One region of the Ureibacillus sp. FSL E2-3493 genome, then DNA from elsewhere that is predicted to be linked to it. Evidence: a T-box and tRNA genes for the amino acid it is inferred to sense, from the RefSeq annotation. Region 1 holds a T-box; the other holds one or more tRNA genes.
The links. A T-box is a leader RNA that pairs with one kind of tRNA and senses whether it is charged. The one in region 1 lies ahead of trpS (tryptophan--tRNA ligase), so its partner is inferred to be a tRNA-Trp.
Positions count from the first base shown of each region.

Region 2: it has a tRNA-Trp gene. The T-box ahead of trpS (tryptophan--tRNA ligase) is inferred to sense a tRNA for this amino acid. The anticodon was not compared.

Region 1 is NZ_JBBOPK010000001.1:869,250-873,652, forward strand. It holds gene fabF (beta-ketoacyl-ACP synthase II) at 1-1,159, shown strand, start outside; gene trpS (tryptophan--tRNA ligase) at 1,435-2,424, opposite strand; T-box leader at 2,509-2,726, opposite strand; gene spxA (transcriptional regulator SpxA) at 3,201-3,596, shown strand; gene mecA (adaptor protein MecA) at 4,011-4,403, shown strand, end outside.
Region 2 is NZ_JBBOPK010000001.1:2,889,108-2,893,510, reverse strand. It holds rRNA gene MHH69_RS14995 (23S ribosomal RNA) at 1-472, shown strand, start outside; rRNA gene rrf (5S ribosomal RNA) at 600-715, shown strand; tRNA gene MHH69_RS14985 (tRNA-Asn) at 730-804, shown strand; tRNA gene MHH69_RS14980 (tRNA-Ser) at 813-904, shown strand; tRNA gene MHH69_RS14975 (tRNA-Glu) at 920-994, shown strand; tRNA gene MHH69_RS14970 (tRNA-Val) at 1,017-1,092, shown strand; tRNA gene MHH69_RS14965 (tRNA-Met) at 1,138-1,214, shown strand; tRNA gene MHH69_RS14960 (tRNA-Asp) at 1,218-1,293, shown strand; tRNA gene MHH69_RS14955 (tRNA-Phe) at 1,310-1,385, shown strand; tRNA gene MHH69_RS14950 (tRNA-Thr) at 1,398-1,473, shown strand; tRNA gene MHH69_RS14945 (tRNA-Tyr) at 1,480-1,563, shown strand; tRNA gene MHH69_RS14940 (tRNA-Trp) at 1,576-1,649, shown strand; tRNA gene MHH69_RS14935 (tRNA-His) at 1,678-1,753, shown strand; tRNA gene MHH69_RS14930 (tRNA-His) at 1,798-1,873, shown strand; tRNA gene MHH69_RS14925 (tRNA-Gln) at 1,908-1,982, shown strand; tRNA gene MHH69_RS14920 (tRNA-Gly) at 1,987-2,061, shown strand; tRNA gene MHH69_RS14915 (tRNA-Cys) at 2,071-2,144, shown strand; tRNA gene MHH69_RS14910 (tRNA-Leu) at 2,192-2,274, shown strand; gene MHH69_RS14905 (YxiJ family protein) at 2,526-2,963, shown strand; gene MHH69_RS14900 (MFS transporter) at 3,241-3,777, opposite strand; gene MHH69_RS14895 (FAD-binding oxidoreductase) at 3,774-4,403, opposite strand, start outside.

The DNA.
Region 1 (4,403 bases):
TTTAATTGCTGGAAAATCAGGTGTTGGACCTTTAACGAGAGTGGATGCTGAAAAGTTTCCTGTTAAAGTAGCAGCTGAAGTAAAGGATTTTGATATTGAACAATATATAGATAGAAAAGAAGCACGAAAAATGGACCGTTTTACTCATTATGCGTTAGCTTCTTCTATCATGGCAGTAAAAGATGCTGAGCTTGAGATTACGGAAGAATTAGCACCACGAGTAGGTGTTTGGATCGGTTCAGGTATAGGTGGTATGGAAACTTTTGAAAATCAATTCGAAACGTTCCAACAACGTGGGGTACGTCGGGTAAGCCCATTCTTTGTACCGATGATGATTCCAAACATGGCTTCTGGTCAAGTGTCCATTCACTTAGGAGCAAAAGGTATCAATTCATGTTCTGTAACGGCATGTGCATCTGGGACTAACTCAATCGGGGATGCTTTTAAAGTAATCCAACGTGGCGATGCAGATGTGATGATTACTGGTGGTGCTGAGGCGCCAATCGTAAATATGGCAGTAGCAGGATTTTGCTCAAGTACTGCATTGTCATTAAATCCGGATGCCCAAACTGCTTCCCGTCCATTTGATGCGAATCGTGATGGATTTGTTATTGCAGAAGGTGCTGGTATTTTAGTATTAGAAGAATATGAACTTGCTAAAAAACGTGGTGCAAAAATTTATGCAGAAATAGTAGGATATGGTGCAACAGGTGATGCTTATCATATTACTGCTCCAGCTCCAGAAGGTGAAGGAGCTGCCCGTGCTATTCAACAAGCATTAGATGATGGTGAAGTAAGTCCATCATTAGTAGGTTATATTAATGCCCACGGAACAAGTACTCAATATAACGATTTATTTGAAACAAAAGCCGTAAAAACAGTATTTGGCGATCATGCATACAAATTGGCAATGAGTTCAACGAAATCGATGACAGGTCATTTACTAGGTGCTGCTGGTGGGGTAGAAACAATCTTTACTGCTTTAGCGTTAAAAGAAGGTGTTTTACCGCCTACAATTAATTTAGAAAATCCTGATCCAGAATGTGATTTAGATTATGTACCAAACACTGCCCGTAGAGAATTTGTAGAATATGCAATGAGTAATTCCCTTGGCTTTGGTGGTCATAATGCAAGTTTATTGTTGAAAAAAGTCGATTAATTTTAATTCTGACATTATGTCGAAATAAAAGATGCCTTTAGCGAAAAGCTAAAGGCATTTTTGTTTATGAAAATGAATATTTAGTTATTAAAGGATGGTGGACATGTTTCGATTTATGCTCTTTTTATTTAGCTATGGAATTTGTGTCATGTCAGTAGGGAACTTACTACTTTATTTAAATTATCGAACACTAGGTTATTCATGGTCAGCAGTTTGGTCTTTTATTGTTGGAACCCATGAATTATACATAGCGATCGTGTCACTGATTATTTTATTTATTTTGATTTTCGACCTAATCCCATCGCGTTTTCCATTTTCTTAATCGTTTTAGATGCAATGGCATTGGCTTTCTCTGCCCCTTCATCTAAAATGCGATCTAACTCTTCAGAATGAATTAACTCGTTAAAGCGTTCTTGGACAGGCGTCAAATGTTCAATTAAACTTGTTGCGACCCCTTCTTTGAAAGCACCGTAGCCTAAGCCATCATATTTTTTCACTAATGTGGCAATATCTAGCCCTGTAACAGCTGATTCAATTGTTAATAAATTTGAAACACCTGGCTTATTCGTTTCATCAAATGCTACAAAGCCATCTGAATCCGTAACGGCAGATTTAATTTTCTTTTCAATTTGTTTTGGCGTATCGAGTAAACGAATCGTTGCCTTCGTATTTGGGTCAGATTTGCTCATTTTTTTCGTTGGTTCTTGAAGGGATTTAATACGAGCCCCTGCCTTCGGTAATTGAATTTCAGGAATGACAAAGACATCGCCGAATCGCTTATTAAAGCGTTCTGCTAAATCGCGAGTTAACTCGATATGTTGTTTTTGGTCTTCTCCAACTGGTACGATGTTTGTATTGTATAAAAGAATATCACCAGCCATTAATGGTGGGTAAGTTAAAAGACCAGCATTCACCGATTCTTTTCCATCGGATTTATCTTTAAATTGGGTCATACGTTCAAGTTCCCCAATCGTTGCTACACATTGTAACATCCAGCCAGCTTGAGCATGGGCGGGTACTTCCGATTGGATAAATAATGTTGCCTTGTTTGGATCAATTCCAACTGCTAAATAAGTTGCAGCTAATGTACGAATGTTTGATTGTAACTCTTTAGGATCTTGTGGAACGGTAATTGCATGCTGGTCTACTATACAATAAATGGCGTTTCCTTCATCTTGAAGGGCTGGAAACTGCATAAGTGCTCCTATGTAATTTCCTAATGTAATAACTCCTGTTGGTTGAACACCTGAAAAAATCGTTTTCATGTAAAAACCTCCTAATGTTCTTTAAAGATTTAATCTTTTTAAAAGTAAGCATAAAAAAACATCATACGTCCATACGTTTTCACGTAATGGGACGAATGATGTTGAATCCGCGGTACCACCCAGTTTGTCATTAATGACCACTTTGACTTCGTAACGAGAAGTAAACGGGCTTTACTACTAAAAGTGTAAGTTCATAAAGCCAACTCGAAAGTCCATTCCTATTGCTCCGTCTTCTGTTTACACCAACCACAGATTCTCTATGCACGGTAGGCAAAAGTACTACTCTTTTTCATCGTTTTTTCAATTTGTTTAAAAATTATATAAAAAATTAGAACTAAAAGCAAATATTAATTTATTTCTATTGTTGGAATGAAAATGAAAAAGTTTGGGTAGGATTGTATCGAAGAACGCAATAAATCGTTTTCCAGTTACGCTTTTCTTGAAAAAAACGTACTATTTAACAGAAAGTTGCGATATCTTCTCGATTAATGTCGGCTAATTGAGAATATTGAAATTGATGAATGGAAATAGTTTAATTTTTTATCTATAAGGGAAATAAATAGAGTAACTAACAATAAATTAAGAAATTCCGTTTTAAAAGAGAAAAAAATGACATAATTAATGTGACATGTTAATTCTTTTTTAATGGTAAGCTATATCCAAATGAAAAAGATTGTTGTATAATGAAAACATGTTTTTAAATTAAATTAATTCTAAACTAATAAAAGCTTGAGAATATACACACCGATACCACTTAGGAAGGAAGTGTAATAATGATTGTAACATTATTTACATCACCAAGTTGTACATCTTGTCGAAAAGCAAAGGCATGGTTAGAAGAACATGAGATTCCATATAGAGAGCGTAACATATTTTCTGAGCCATTAACAATCAGTGAAATTAAAGAAATTTTACGAATGACTGAAGATGGAACAGATGAAATTATTTCGACACGTTCAAAAATTTTCCAAAAATTAAATGTTGATGTGGAAAGTTTACCATTACAACAATTATATGAATTAATTCAAGAATATCCTGGATTATTACGTCGACCTATCATTTTAGATGAGAAACGTTTACAAGTTGGATATAATGAAGATGAAATCCGACGATTTTTACCAAGGAAAGTTCGTGCTTTTCAATTGTTAGAAGCACAAAAAATGGTGAATTAATTATTTTTAGGAATATTTAGATTCGTTAATCGATAAAATCCATTAATCTTGGATTTTATCGATTTTTATTTATATATCTAATTCTATTTTATAAAGTAGAAAAAAAGGAAAATTTTAATTCATTTTTCAAATCGTTATACTTGATTTCATCTGTATAGTCAACTACAATTTCAATATTCAAATTATTTTATTTGAACAGTGTTTTTTTCTTTTCATTTTAAATAGGTAATCATACAATAGAGTTATAGAATAAAGCATAGATATAAATAAAAACCGTTTTGTTCTGTAGCAAAAATTGCATTGTATTACTGGTCGTAAGTTTTTGAATTGTCAGGTTAAAACTGTACAATACAAAACATACTAAGAACGCTTTCTTTGTTTTTCAACGAATGACTGTGAAGGGAGTTGAGTCTAATGGACATCGAACGCGTAAACGAAAACACAATTAAACTCTTCATTACTTATCGTGATATTGAAGATCGTGGTTATAGTCGTGAGGAGATTTGGTATAACAGAGCAAAAGGGGAAGAACTTTTCTGGGATATGATTGGAGAGATCAATACAGAAGATTACTTTGATCTTGATGGACCAATTTGGATACATGTGAATGCTTCTGAACATGGTCTTGAAGTGATTGTAACTCGTGCTAATATAAATTCAGATGGTGAATCCAATTCATTATTATCAAGTTTTGAGGAACATCGAGATGCTGCCCATAACAAAAATTTAGATGAATCCATTTTTGATTCCTTTGAAGAAGAAGAAGTAAATCATCAAGGAACAAATCATATCTCTATTTACAAATTT
Region 2 (4,403 bases), 2.0 Mb from region 1:
GGATAAAAGCTACCCCGGGGATAACAGGCTTATCTCCCCCAAGAGTCCACATCGACGGGGAGGTTTGGCACCTCGATGTCGGCTCATCGCATCCTGGGGCTGTAGTCGGTCCCAAGGGTTGGGCTGTTCGCCCATTAAAGCGGTACGCGAGCTGGGTTCAGAACGTCGTGAGACAGTTCGGTCCCTATCCGTCGTGGGCGTAGGAAATTTGAGAGGAGCTGTCCTTAGTACGAGAGGACCGGGATGGACACACCGCTGGTGTACCAGTTGTCTTGCCAAAGGCATCGCTGGGTAGCTATGTGTGGACGGGATAAGTGCTGAAAGCATCTAAGCATGAAGCCCCCCTCAAGATGAGATTTCCCATTACGCAAGTAAGTAAGATCCCTCAAAGACGATGAGGTAGATAGGTTCGAGGTGGAAGTGTGGTGACACATGGAGCTGACGAATACTAATCGATCGAGGACTTAACCAAATCTTGAATGCATTCAATGTCTTTATCCAGTTTTGAAAGAATAATAAATTTGAAGCAAAAAAATATAAAAAAAGTATTGTAATTGCTTTCAAATATGGTATAATAATACTTGTCTTTCGGTTTTAAGTCTAGTGATGATGGCAAAGAGGTCACACCCGTTCCCATACCGAACACGGAAGTTAAGCTCTTTAGCGCCGATGGTAGTTGGGGGCTTCCCCCTGCGAGAGTAGGACGTTGCTAGGCGGCTATCTAAATATTCCGAAGTAGCTCAGTGGTAGAGCAACCGGCTGTTAACCGGTTGGTCGTAGGTTCGAGTCCTACCTTCGGAGCCATACTTCTTGGAGAGTTGTCCGAGAGGCCGAAGGAGCACGATTGGAAATCGTGTAGGCGGGTAACACTGTCTCAAGGGTTCAAATCCCTTACTCTCCGCCATATTACTTATTGATTGGCCCGTTGGTCAAGTGGTTAAGACACCGCCCTTTCACGGCGGTAACACGGGTTCGAATCCCGTACGGGTCACCATTTGAATTTTATAAATCCAGTTGGAGGATTAGCTCAGCTGGGAGAGCACCTGCCTTACAAGCAGGGGGTCGGCGGTTCGAGCCCGTCATCCTCCACCATATTTAATTTATGGTATAATGAAAGTAACAAAATAATAATATTATCGCGGGGTGGAGCAGTTCGGTAGCTCGTCGGGCTCATAACCCGAAGGTCACAGGTTCAAATCCTGTCCCCGCAACCAAATGGTCCCGTGGTGTAGCGGTTAACATGCCTGCCTGTCACGCAGGAGATCGCCGGTTCGATCCCGGTCGGGACCGCCATTTTAAATAAAAACATGGGTCAGTAGCTCAGTTGGTAGAGCATTAGATTGAAGCTCTAAGTGTCGGCGGTTCGATTCCGTCCTGACCCACCATGTAGATATGTTGCCGGTGTAGCTCAATTGGTAGAGCAACTGACTTGTAATCAGTAGGTTGAGGGTTCAAGTCCTTTCGCCGGCACCATTCTTCGGAGGGGTAGCGAAGTGGCTAAACGCGGCGGACTGTAAATCCGCTCCTTCGGGTTCGGCGGTTCGAATCCGTCCCCCTCCACCATTTCAAAAAAATAGGGGCATAGTTCAACGGTAGAATAGAGGTCTCCAAAACCTTTGGTGTGGGTTCGATTCCTACTGCCCCTGCCAATTTTTTAATTTAAAACTAGTTATTACGGCGATTGTGGCGAAGTGGTTAACGCACCGGATTGTGGTTCCGGCATTCGTGGGTTCGATTCCCATCAGTCGCCCCATTCTAAGTTTTAAAATAAAGAAATTGAACATAAATATAATTATGGCGATTGTGGCGAAGTGGTTAACGCACCGGATTGTGGTTCCGGCATTCGTGGGTTCGATTCCCATCAGTCGCCCCATATAAACTTAGAATTACTATCTACATTATATTTTTGGGGTATAGCCAAGCGGTAAGGCAACGGATTTTGATTCCGTCATGCCCAGGTTCGAATCCTGGTACCCCAGCCATTTTGCGGAAGTAGTTCAGCGGTAGAACACCACCTTGCCAAGGTGGGGGTCGCGGGTTCGAACCCCGTCTTCCGCTCCAAAAAGTTATGGCGGCATAGCCAAGTGGTAAGGCACGGGTCTGCAACACCCTTATCACCGGTTCGAATCCGGTTGCCGCCTCCAAAATTTTAATCGGTATGACCGATCTTTTTTTTATCTTTTTTTAATATGCCGGTGTGGCGGAATTGGCAGACGCGCACGACTCAAAATCGTGTTCCATCACGGAGTGTCGGTTCGACCCCGACCACCGGTATCATACTGCTACTGAGAAAGCAGTAAAAGTAACGTTTCTTACATTATGTAAGAAACGTTTTTTATTTGTTTTAAAAAGGCTTCCGAGCAAAATATCGTGTACATAAAATTGTGTGTGTACCTTGTCTTTAAACACTTGGAAATCGGGAAGAGGTAAGGCATAAATCCTTTTCTCTTAAGTAAACCGATAAATATGATCTAGACGTAATTTCAAATAAAAATAACAAGTTTTACTCCTTAATGAAGGAAGGCTTGTCTTATAATGAAAATATGCAGCTTTTAGAGGAGATAGTTGAAAAGCTTAAAGAGATAGGATGGGAAGACATGCAAAGTGATTTATTGAGTAAACTAGAAATTCTTTACCATACAGAATTATCGAATGGATTCCCATACGAAGATATTGAACTAATTGAAAAAGATTTCGTGGGTATTATCGATGAAGAGAATTGGTTGGCTGCTGATTTTAATGAATTTTGTATGTTTATTGCGGGAAGTTCTACTTATGTACTAGCAAATAAGAAAATTCCTAAATATCAAAGGCAAATTCTACATAAAGACTTTTTTTCACTTTACCCGAACTATTACTTTTTAAAAGATTCATTAGCTAATTATTCAAACTTTCATAGAGAACTTATCAGTTTTGAAAAAACAAGAGAATTGTTACTTACAATTATTAATAAAAATAGATAAGTTATTTTAGTTAAAAGAATTATTTTAAAAAGAAATGAAGAATACGGTAAAGGTAAGCTTCTAGGAAAAAGGATTTTCTATACGAAGGTTTTACAATCCCTTATTTATGTTGAAATCGATTTATTTGTCTTTTATCCTTTTTATTTTCTAAGCATTATACCAATGGTTTAAAGGTCCAGACTCTCTAGCACGTCTTAAAATTATATCCTATCAAGAGTATTCGGAAAGACCCAAACCATTAGTATAATCCTTGTGAACGATGAAAATTAGAACTGTTTCAAATCCTCTCCCGCTTAATAATGACGAAAGAGGCTATGATATAAACAAAAGAAATTAAATAGAATAGACTTGCAATGGTTAAGAAATCAATTAAGTAACCAGTAAGAATAATCCCTAAACCGCTCCACAATGAAATCTGTAAATGGTATTTACCAATTCGTTCACCTGCAGTTTCATTATCATTATTTCTAGCCAAAAAGGCTTTTTCTGTATTTTTTTGAATTGCACCGAGGATTCCCATCATGATCTGTATCATATAAACTTGCCATACCTCGTACAGAAGTGGTATAAGCAACATTACGGCAGCCGTGCCTAGTGTGTAAATAAGTAGCATTTTCTTATCACCATACCTATCACCTAGTCGGCCGATGATTGGATAGGTAAGCGCTGCGGTTAAAGTAAACAATCCATAGGCCCAACCAAATTGAGAGTAGCTATCTCCAACATTTTTAATCAATAATAAATAAAATGGAAAGACTACACTACTTGCTGCAATTAGAATGCTTTGGGCAATTAAAAACTTACGGAAATTCATTGACTGTACTCCTTGTAAAATAGATTCATAAATAATTCATTCATGTCAAACTGTTTCTTTTGTTCGAAAAACTCTTTGTTCTTCGGATAGGCTTCATCCATTTGCGCTTGGGTAGGATAAGAATAGTAAGGCAAATAGTAGGAGCCATCGTGTTGTAAGGTAACATCAATCATTTTCTGGATAACCTTATTGGTTTTTTCAATTTCCTTTTTGCTTTTACCTTGGTTAATTAGTAAAACAAGTGCAAACATATCTTCTTTTGCATAGGATAATACCGCCTCATTATCTTCATTTACATAACGAACCGTAATATTTAATAGATTTAGTTCTTCTTTTTCAAGCATTGACCGTAAATCATCTAGATACATAGAGAACTCATCAATTGGGACAAAGTATTCTTGTAAAATTTCAGTTTTGCTTGGGTTGTCATACTCCATAAATTTACTGTCCCCTCGCATCGCATTGTTACGTGTAATGTAGTTCCCATCTTGGCCAACATATAACTTGTTTTGCATATCCCAAAGTAGGTTCTTTCCCCAATCACTGTAACGTGAAAGTCCAAGCATGAATTTTTGAGGTGCAGCAAGTGTATCTCTTTTTAACTCAGAGTAATTGGCTAAGTTATT